DNA from 2 places in the Oceanobacillus sp. FSL W7-1304 genome. Region 1 is predicted to be linked to the other one. Evidence: riboswitches for the same ligand, from Rfam matches in the RefSeq annotation. Region 1 holds a riboswitch; the other holds the start of a gene.
The links. Region 1 has a riboswitch for S-adenosylmethionine ahead of NYE61_RS05860 (ATP-binding cassette domain-containing protein). Riboswitches for the same ligand answer to the same signal wherever they lie in the genome.
Positions count from the first base shown of each region.

Region 2: another riboswitch for S-adenosylmethionine. It lies ahead of NYE61_RS07320 (cyclase family protein); the one in region 1 lies ahead of NYE61_RS05860 (ATP-binding cassette domain-containing protein).

Region 1 covers NZ_CP150211.1:1,181,671-1,186,102, reverse strand. Annotated here, with positions in the region: gene gcvH (glycine cleavage system protein GcvH) at 1-219, shown strand, start outside; gene NYE61_RS05870 (toprim domain-containing protein) at 657-1,013, shown strand; gene NYE61_RS05865 (thioredoxin family protein) at 1,088-1,402, shown strand; SAM riboswitch class I at 1,618-1,720, shown strand; gene NYE61_RS05860 (ATP-binding cassette domain-containing protein) at 1,868-2,899, shown strand; gene NYE61_RS05855 (methionine ABC transporter permease) at 2,889-3,557, shown strand; gene NYE61_RS05850 (MetQ/NlpA family ABC transporter substrate-binding protein) at 3,627-4,432, shown strand, end outside.
Region 2 covers NZ_CP150211.1:1,472,757-1,477,188, reverse strand. Annotated here, with positions in the region: gene NYE61_RS07325 (5-methyltetrahydropteroyltriglutamate--homocysteine S-methyltransferase) at 1-962, opposite strand, end outside; gene NYE61_RS07320 (cyclase family protein) at 984-1,736, opposite strand; SAM riboswitch class I at 1,836-1,938, opposite strand; gene NYE61_RS07315 (MBL fold metallo-hydrolase) at 2,119-3,048, shown strand; gene NYE61_RS07310 (CBS domain-containing protein) at 3,120-3,857, shown strand; gene NYE61_RS07305 (3'-5' exonuclease) at 3,820-4,432, shown strand, end outside.

The DNA.
Region 1 (4,432 bases):
CCGTTTGGTAGTGTAGAATCTGTAAAAACAGTTTCTGAATTATATGCTCCAATCAGCGGGAAAGTTGTCGCAGTAAATGAAGAATTGGAAGATAGCCCAGAATTTGTAAATGAATCTCCATATGAAAAAGCATGGATGGTTGTTGTTGAGCCCTCTGATGTAGCTGAGCTTGAGCAATTATTATCTGCAGATGCATATCAAGAATTAACTGAAGAATAATGCCCAAAGGCTAACTTACGCGTGTGAAAGTGTATAGTTAGCCTTCTTTCAATCATATAATGTATGTAAATAGATGCTGTTCAAAAAGTCCGGTGAAAATGAAACAATGAGATAGGTGTTCTTCGATTAACTCCTGACACGTGCTGTGTAGACCGTTGAAGTCACCGCTTCCTGTGGAACACGTTGGCGAAAGAAAACTTCCTATGAAAATTGTTCACGTCCCTGTAGAAGTTCGCATTCTGTTCAAGCTCTATACTTACGTATTAATTGCATTCGTTCCGTGACGAGAGTAACAACGTCACCGAACCTCGACACACTCAGGACGTGTTCGTGTTGCGATAGGACATTGCAACTTTACCCGATCTCGGTCTTTTCATCCTCCTTTTGAACGCGAATTACGTAGGCAACTTTTTTGCTTGCATAAGGAGTGCTCATGTATGATAACTACTGAGTTTGAAAAAGTGATTATTGTCGAAGGGCTTACAGATAAGAAGCAAATTGAAAAAGTCATCAATGATGAGGTTACTATCGTATGTACAAATGGTACATTCGGTGTAGAACGATTTGATGAATTACTGGAAACATACGAATTGGATGAAAAGGATGTGTTTATTCTAGTTGACGAGGATAAATCTGGAATGAAATTGCGTAAGCAGCTGGCTCGTGAGCTACCGCATGCGGAGCATATTTACATTAGCAGTGAATATCGGGAGGTTGCAGCGACACCAGAGAAAATACTTGCAAGCACACTACTGAGTAAACATTTCTCTGTTCATCCTATATTTTTATTATAGTGTGTGTTCAAAAAGAGGATATTTACCGGGTTTTTTGAATATCCTCTTATAGATTGAACTTAAGGTGGTTAAAAATGCAGCAAATAACAGAAAAAAGTTTGGAACAGGAACGCATGTTAATTTATATTTATACACCTTTTTGTGGAACATGTACGGTGGCAAGATCAATGCTTGCTAAAATCGAGTCTGTTCATGGAATAGATATCTTTTATGAGATGAATGCGTCCTTGTATCCTGAATTTATGCAAGAAAATAAAATTGAAAGTGTTCCATGCCTTTTAATTAAAGAAGGTAATGAAGTGAAAGAAAAAGTTTATGCCTTTCAATCGACAGGTAATATATATAATTATTTGATGATATATAAGCCAGAATTATTTGCCACCCATTAAGGCTCTAATATCCCCCCTTTCTATGCGTGAGAGAGTTAAAATTAGAAGGTGGGGAGGGCTTGGAGTCATACTCCTGTGGTACTATCATGCAGTGGAGAGAAAAAGCTCTTGATTGAAGTTTCACTTTAACAAAAGTTAATCCCATTTAGGATTGACACGCGTATTTTAGCATGCTACTATAGTGTCACTGAATTGCTAAATCAAATACGATCTATCTCTTATCTTGAGCGGTGGAGGGACTGGCCCTTTGAAACCGCGGCAACCTTCAATCTTTTGAAAGGTGCCAATTCCTGCAAAGTAAACTTTGACAGATGAGAGAACGTGAGACTTTTTAATGATATGACGTCTTTCTGTTCTCTTACAGAAGACGTTTTTTGTTTTTTGGTTAAAAAATGTATTGCAGCATTCATACAGTAAAGAATTTGTTTATAGGCACAAAAGATAGAACGAAGAGGAGGACATAACGTGATTTCGATTGAGGGTTTACGTAAGGTCTTTAGACTAAATAATGATGACATAGCAGCTGTTGATGATTTGACCCTTACTATCCCTGACGGTGAGATATTCGGCGTGATTGGGTACAGCGGTGCAGGGAAGAGTACATTCGTCAGACTGCTTAACCGATTGGAAGAACCATCATCAGGACGAATTGTTATTGATGATGAAGAAATAACGACACTTAATTCAAAACAGCTTCGCCTTGCAAGACAAGGAATCGGCATGATTTTTCAGCACTTCAATTTACTTTGGTCAAGAACGGTAGAGGCAAATATTGCATTCCCACTTGAAATTGCAGGAGTCCCAAAGCAGGAGAGGCAAAAGCGAGTACAGGAACTCATTGATTTGGTTGGCCTTGGTGGACGGGAAAAAGCTTATCCATCCCAATTAAGTGGTGGACAGAAGCAGCGTGTTGGAATTGCTCGCGCACTTGCGAATAATCCAAAAGTGCTGTTATGTGATGAGGCAACCTCTGCATTGGATCCAGAAACAACGAATGCGATTTTGAATTTGCTGGTCGACATTAATAAAAAGCTTGGATTAACGATTATTTTGATTACACATGAAATGCATGTTATTCGAAAAATCTGTAACCAAGTAGCGGTCATGGAGCAAGGACGGATTGTTGAACAGGGAAATGTGCTTGATGTGTTTACCCATCCCGTACAAGACGTTACGAAAAAATTTGTTCAGCAAATTATGGGACCAAGTGACGAAGAGGATGATATAACCAATATTATTGAGAATAATGCAGATGGTATTATTCTTAAGCTTCAATTTTTAGGTGAGGCTACAAATCAAACCCTTATAAGCCAGCTGGCAAAGCGTTTTGATATTGATTTAAATATTTTACAAGGAAAAATCACCCAAACACAAGCTGGCGGATATGGCACATTATTCGTACAGGTTATTGGCGAACAAGAGGAATTCGATAGAGCATTAAGCTTTATACAGGAACAGACCTCGGTCGAAGTGGAGGTTATCCGGGATGTTAGCTGAGTTATTCCCAAATATTAAATACGAGGATTTAGTTGAAGCAACTTACGAAACATTTTACATGACAATTATTGCTATTATTGGTACATGTATTTTCGGTCTATTATTAGGATTGCTTCTATATTTAACGAAAAAAGACGGCATCTGGAAAAATAAGTATATTTATTTTGTTGTAGCGGCTCTTGTGAATATATTTAGAGCCATCCCATTTATTATATTGATCTTATTGCTATTTCCATTTACCGATTTCCTTATCGGAACGATTCGCGGACCAAATGCAGCACTGCCCGCATTAATTATTGGATCAGCTCCGTTTTACGGGAGACTCGTTGAAATCGCGCTTAACGAAGTGGAAAAAGGTGTAATTGAAGCAGCCAAAGCGATGGGGGCGAAAACACGTACCATCATTTTCCGTGTTCTACTCCCTGAATCAATGCCGGCACTCGTATCAGGCCTTACGGTTACCTCGATTGCATTAATTGGGTATACCGCAATGGCAGGTGCGATTGGTGCAGGTGGTCTTGGAAACTATGCGTATTATTTTGGATTCCAACGACGTGATTTTGATGTTGTATTTCTTTGCACGGTCATTATTGTAATTATCGTGTTTATTTTCCAATTTATTGGGGACTTTATTACAAACAAGCTTGATAAACGATAACATTACCAATAGATGAAAATAGGAAAACCTATTTCAATTATAAAAACAAGATGGAGAGGAAGAAACAGTATGAAAAAGCTTTTAGCCCTGGTAACATTTGCACTTGTACTTATATTAGCTGCTTGTGGCGGTGGAAATGAATCAGAAGATGGAGCCGATAATGGTTCGTCAGAAGGAACCGAAGAAACAAATGAAATCACTGTAGGTGCTTCAAGTGTACCACATGCGGAAATTCTAGAAGAAGCTCAGCCATTACTTGAAGAACAAGGTGTAACACTTCATATTGAAGAATATCAGGATTATATACTGCCAAATGATGATTTAGACAATGGCACGTTAGATGCGAATTACTTCCAGCACATTCCGTATTTGAATCAAACAGTGGAAGATACAGGATATGAAATTGAATCGATTGGAGCTATTCACGTAGAACCAATGGGTGTTTATTCAAAAGGAATTGCATCAGTCGATGACATTGCTGATGGAACTGAAGTTATTTTAAGCAATTCTGTTTCCGATCATGGACGGATTTTGACTTTGTTTGAGCGGGAAGGTTTGATTACTTTAGATGAAAGTGTAGAAAAATCCGCTGCAACAATTGACGATATTGTTGAAAATCCTAAAAACTTAGTTTTCTCACCAGATTATGATCCGGCACTGCTACCAGAGCTTTATAATTCAGAAGAAGATGTGCTTGCTGTTATCAACACAAACTACGCAATTGGTATAGGTCTTAACCCATTAGAGGATGCATTGTTTGTTGAAGACGAAGAAACTGACTATTTAAACGTTATTGCTGTAAGGTCTGAAGATGCTGATAAAGAAGCATTAAAGAAACTGGTTGAAGTACTAAAATCTGAAGAAATCCAAAACTT
Region 2 (4,432 bases), 290 kb from region 1:
GCAGCTTCCTGAATGCGTGCTTTCAATGCCTCTTTATCTTCAAGCTCACCAAATTTAGATGTTACAGCGCCAATGACTACTTGTGCACCGCCCTCTGGGATATACTTCAATGGCTCAAAGGTTCCAGAACGGTCATCATCATATTCTAAGAAAAAGCCATCTACTTTTTCTTTTGCGAATAATGTTGGCGCAATTTTTGCGTAGCTTCCTTCAAACGCCCAGGTAGATTGATAGTTTCCGCGACATAGATGTGTTGTTACAACTAAATCCTCTGGTTTATCTTCTAGCACTCCATTAGCAACACGAAGCGCTAAATCGATTAAATATTCTCTTGTTAATTTACTATCATTAAATGGAATCGTATCAGAGCTCAATCCTGCAATATAGACATCATCTAATTGCAGGTAACGACAGCCAGCATCGTAAAATGCTTTTATCGCATCACGGTAAGCGACGATAATATCATGTGCATATTCCTCAATGTCTGGATAGACATCTGCATTCCGAATCCCAGCATTGAATAACTGATTTGGACTTGGAATCGTTTGTTTTGCGACAGCCCTGTCACCAACAATTTCTTTAAACTCAATAAAATCTTTGATGAATGGATGGTCTGGGTTAAATGCTATTTTTCCAACATTGCGCACGTCGTATTTTTCCGTTTCCACGTCCACAAATTTAAATCCATGATCTGGTACATAGCCTTCAATACCAATAAAATGCTCTAAGAAATCTGTATGCCAAAATCTTCTGCGAAACTCCCCATCGGTTACAGCCTGAAGGCCAACTTCAATTTGTTTATCAACCACTCGCTTAATTTCCTCTGTCTCAATCGTACGAAGCTCACTTGCCGGAATAGCTCCTTCTTTAAAATCCTTTCTCGCTTTATGAACCCTTTCCGGTCGTAATAAACTTCCTACGTGATCTGCTTTAAATGGTGCTTTAATTAATGTTTTCGTCATGAAAATCCCTCCATATTTTTATTAAGGTAATATTGCAAAAGATCTTACTGGGAATCCAGTTGCTTTTTCTGGTTTGGCAACGATATTAAAGATATAAGCACCTTTTGTTGGTACTTTATCTAAATTGGTTAGAAGCTCGATTTGGTATGTATCTTGCTCCAGCACATAATACTCGCCAATGAGTGAGCCATTCTTTCGGACATCGATGGAGGAATCTGTATCAAATGTTTCATGACCGACAGCATTTACGTTTCTTTCTTCAAATAAAAATCGCAATGCGTCAATTCCCCATCCAGGCAAGTGACTATTACCAGCTTCGTCCTTATTTTCAAAAGCAGTTTTATCTGGCCAACGTTTACTCCAGTCGGTTCGTAACGCTACAAATGTACCTGCTTCAATCTCACCATTTATTGCTTCAAATGCTAGAATATCTTCTTTCGATAAGGTGAAGTCATTATTTTCTAAAGCTTCCTTTGACTTATCGATCACCACAAGCGGTAAAACAAGTTCCTTTAATTCAAGCTCTTCAAGATAACGTTGATCCTGTACAAAATGAATTGGTGCATCAATGTGTGTGCCGTATTGTCCAGGAAAGGTAAATCGTTGTGCGAAAAAGCCATCATCATGTGTGAAAAGTGTTTTGAATTCGGCATCGTCAAATGCTGCGAAATGTGGTGAGTTTGGCCCGAATGCGTGCGTGAGGTCTACCCAATTTTTCTTTTTCAGTAATGCAATTGCCTGTTGCAATTCTGTTCCTGCTTGAACCGTTGCCATTTAATCCCCTCCAGTAGTTTTTTAAAACTTCTTTAAAGAAAAGAAAAAACCTCTTCTTAAAAATAAGAAGAGGTTAGGCACCGTATCGTCTAATATCTCTTCTTATCTTCAAGCAATCATTGCTTCTGGAATTGGCACAGTACTTAAAAAGTCTGTTGCCGAGGTATCATAGGGCCAGTCCCTCCACCTCTCTGGATAAGAAAGTTTTTTGTATGAAATTAATAATTAGAATACTCCATACGATTCTGAATGTCAACCATTAAAATTAAGAATATTACATGTAGCGTGAAAAAAATTGCAAAAGTTAGAGATTCTTGCAATCTAACTGATCAACGCTAAAATTAATAGTATAGAAAGAGCTTTGTACAATGGGGATGATATTTTGTTAGTTAATGTAAGTGAGGGTATAGAAAAGCTAGTCGTTCGTTTTCCAGGAGGAATGCAAGAGGTAAATAGCTATCTTGTCAAAGGAGAGAATGGCTATACCGTTATTGATACAGGGATTTATTCAGAGGAAGCAATTGCGACTTGGGAAGCGCTATTTGATACTGGTGTTGAAGTGAAAAAGGTTGTTTTAACACATACACATCAGGACCATATTGGTCTAGCGAGATGGTTTCAGGAGAAAAAGGGAGTTCCCGTTTACACATCGAAACTCGGGTATAAGGAAATGCTGAAACATCGTGATAAGAAGAGAATTAAAGAAAATCTTGCTGATTTGCTTCATATGCATGGTGGGCCGAATTTGCCTGGCAGAATAGGTAATGATTCCTTTATCTATGAATTTGAACCAGATGGATTCTTTGATGAAACTGATACCATCCTGTTAGGGAATCAGTGTTTTGAGGTTGTTTGGACACCGGGTCATGCTCCGGATCACTATTGCTTTTATCAAAAAGACAGGAAGCTAATGCTAATTGGCGACCATATTTTAAATAAGATTTCTCCTGTAATCGGTTTGTGGACAGGGGAGGAATTCAATCCATTAAACGATTATTTTGCATCCGTTGAGCGGATGCAGCATTATCCGACAGCATTAGCCTTACCAGGGCATGGTGAGAATATCCATCGCTTGAGTGAACGTGTACAAACATTGATTCAAGGACATGAGCGTCGGTTAAATGAGGTTGAAAGCATTGTGAAAGCAGAGACTTTGACAGCAGCCGAAGTGTGTGAAAAAATTTATGGCAGCCTAAAATTTAGTCACTTTGTTAGCCCATTTATGGCGACTTTAACAAGACTAATATACTTAGAGTCTATGGATAAGATACACCGATTTTATGATAATGAGAAAGTTTATTTTCAGCATTAACCAGTCGTAATATTTGAGTGTACGAAATCACTGGTATGTAGAAGAGAGAAAAAGAATAAGGAGGGCGGAAAGTGAATCGTGTTAACAATCCGATACTAAAACAAAATGAAACTGTCGTGCATCGAAACTCAGATCGTTTTTTGACGGCGTTCAATCGAATCGAAAAGGGCTTAAAAGCTTTGCTTATTAAGAAAGAAATGGGGTTTTCAAGAGCTGTTAAAGTCCTGGGTAAATCAAATGCGTTGATAAAACAGTTTCAAGATGACCTGCTTGAATTTGCTGAGTTACGAAATGCTATTGTACATAACAAGACGGATCTCATGTATACTATTGCAGAGCCACATGATTCCGTTGTAGAACGGATAGAAGCAATTGAAATTGAACTTTTAAAGCCTAGAAAAGTAGACCCGCTTTTTATTCGTAAGGTCGTATGCTTTCAAGAAACCGAGCCATTATCGAATGTACTAGAAGTCGTTAATAAGCAAGGGATTACGAAGTTTCCAGTATACAGTGGTAATGTGTTTCAGGGGTTAATTACGCATAAAGGAATTAAAAAATGGTTTTCGAAAGGTATCGAAAATCGATTAACCTCTCTATTAGATGCAAGATTAGTAGAGGTCTTGGAATGTGAAAAAAGGGATAACTTTAGATTCATATCAAAGGAGACATCTGTATATGAAGCAAAGGAAATTTTTAAGGAGCAAATTGGAAAAGGCAATCGATTGGAAGCATTATTGATTACAAAGGAAGGAAGCTCCAGTGGAGGACTAGTTGGGATTGTTACCAATTGGGATATTATGGAGATTTGAGTATGCAATACGAAAGGGGACAGCTATGGAGTTTGTAGCAATAGACTTTGAAACTGCTAATGAAAAACGTTTTAGTCCTTGTGCGGTTGGTTTAGTAGTAGCCAATGAGCATGGCATAATAGATGAATTCTACAGCCTTATCAATCCATTAATGGAATTTAAATCATTCAATACGTATATTCATGGGATTACTGAGCATGATGTTGCTGATGCTCCTACATTTGCAGAGGTTTGGCCGACATTGCGGAATTACTTAAACGACCACCTAACAATCGCACATAATGCAAGCTTTGATATGAGTGTGATTCGCAATACACTTGATTATTACAAGCTCTCATATCCTGACATGGACTACCTTTGTACCGTAAATATCGCTAAAAAGCTTTGGCCGGAATTGGAGAACCATAAATTAAACACACTTGCGAACTATCATAACCTTCAGTTTGAACATCACCACGCACTAGAAGACGCTAGAGTCGCTGCGCAAGTGATGATTCAAGCATTACGGGATACCAAAACAAACTCTCTTGACCGTTTTTTAGAAAAGTGCAGCATGACAAATGGAAAAATTTATG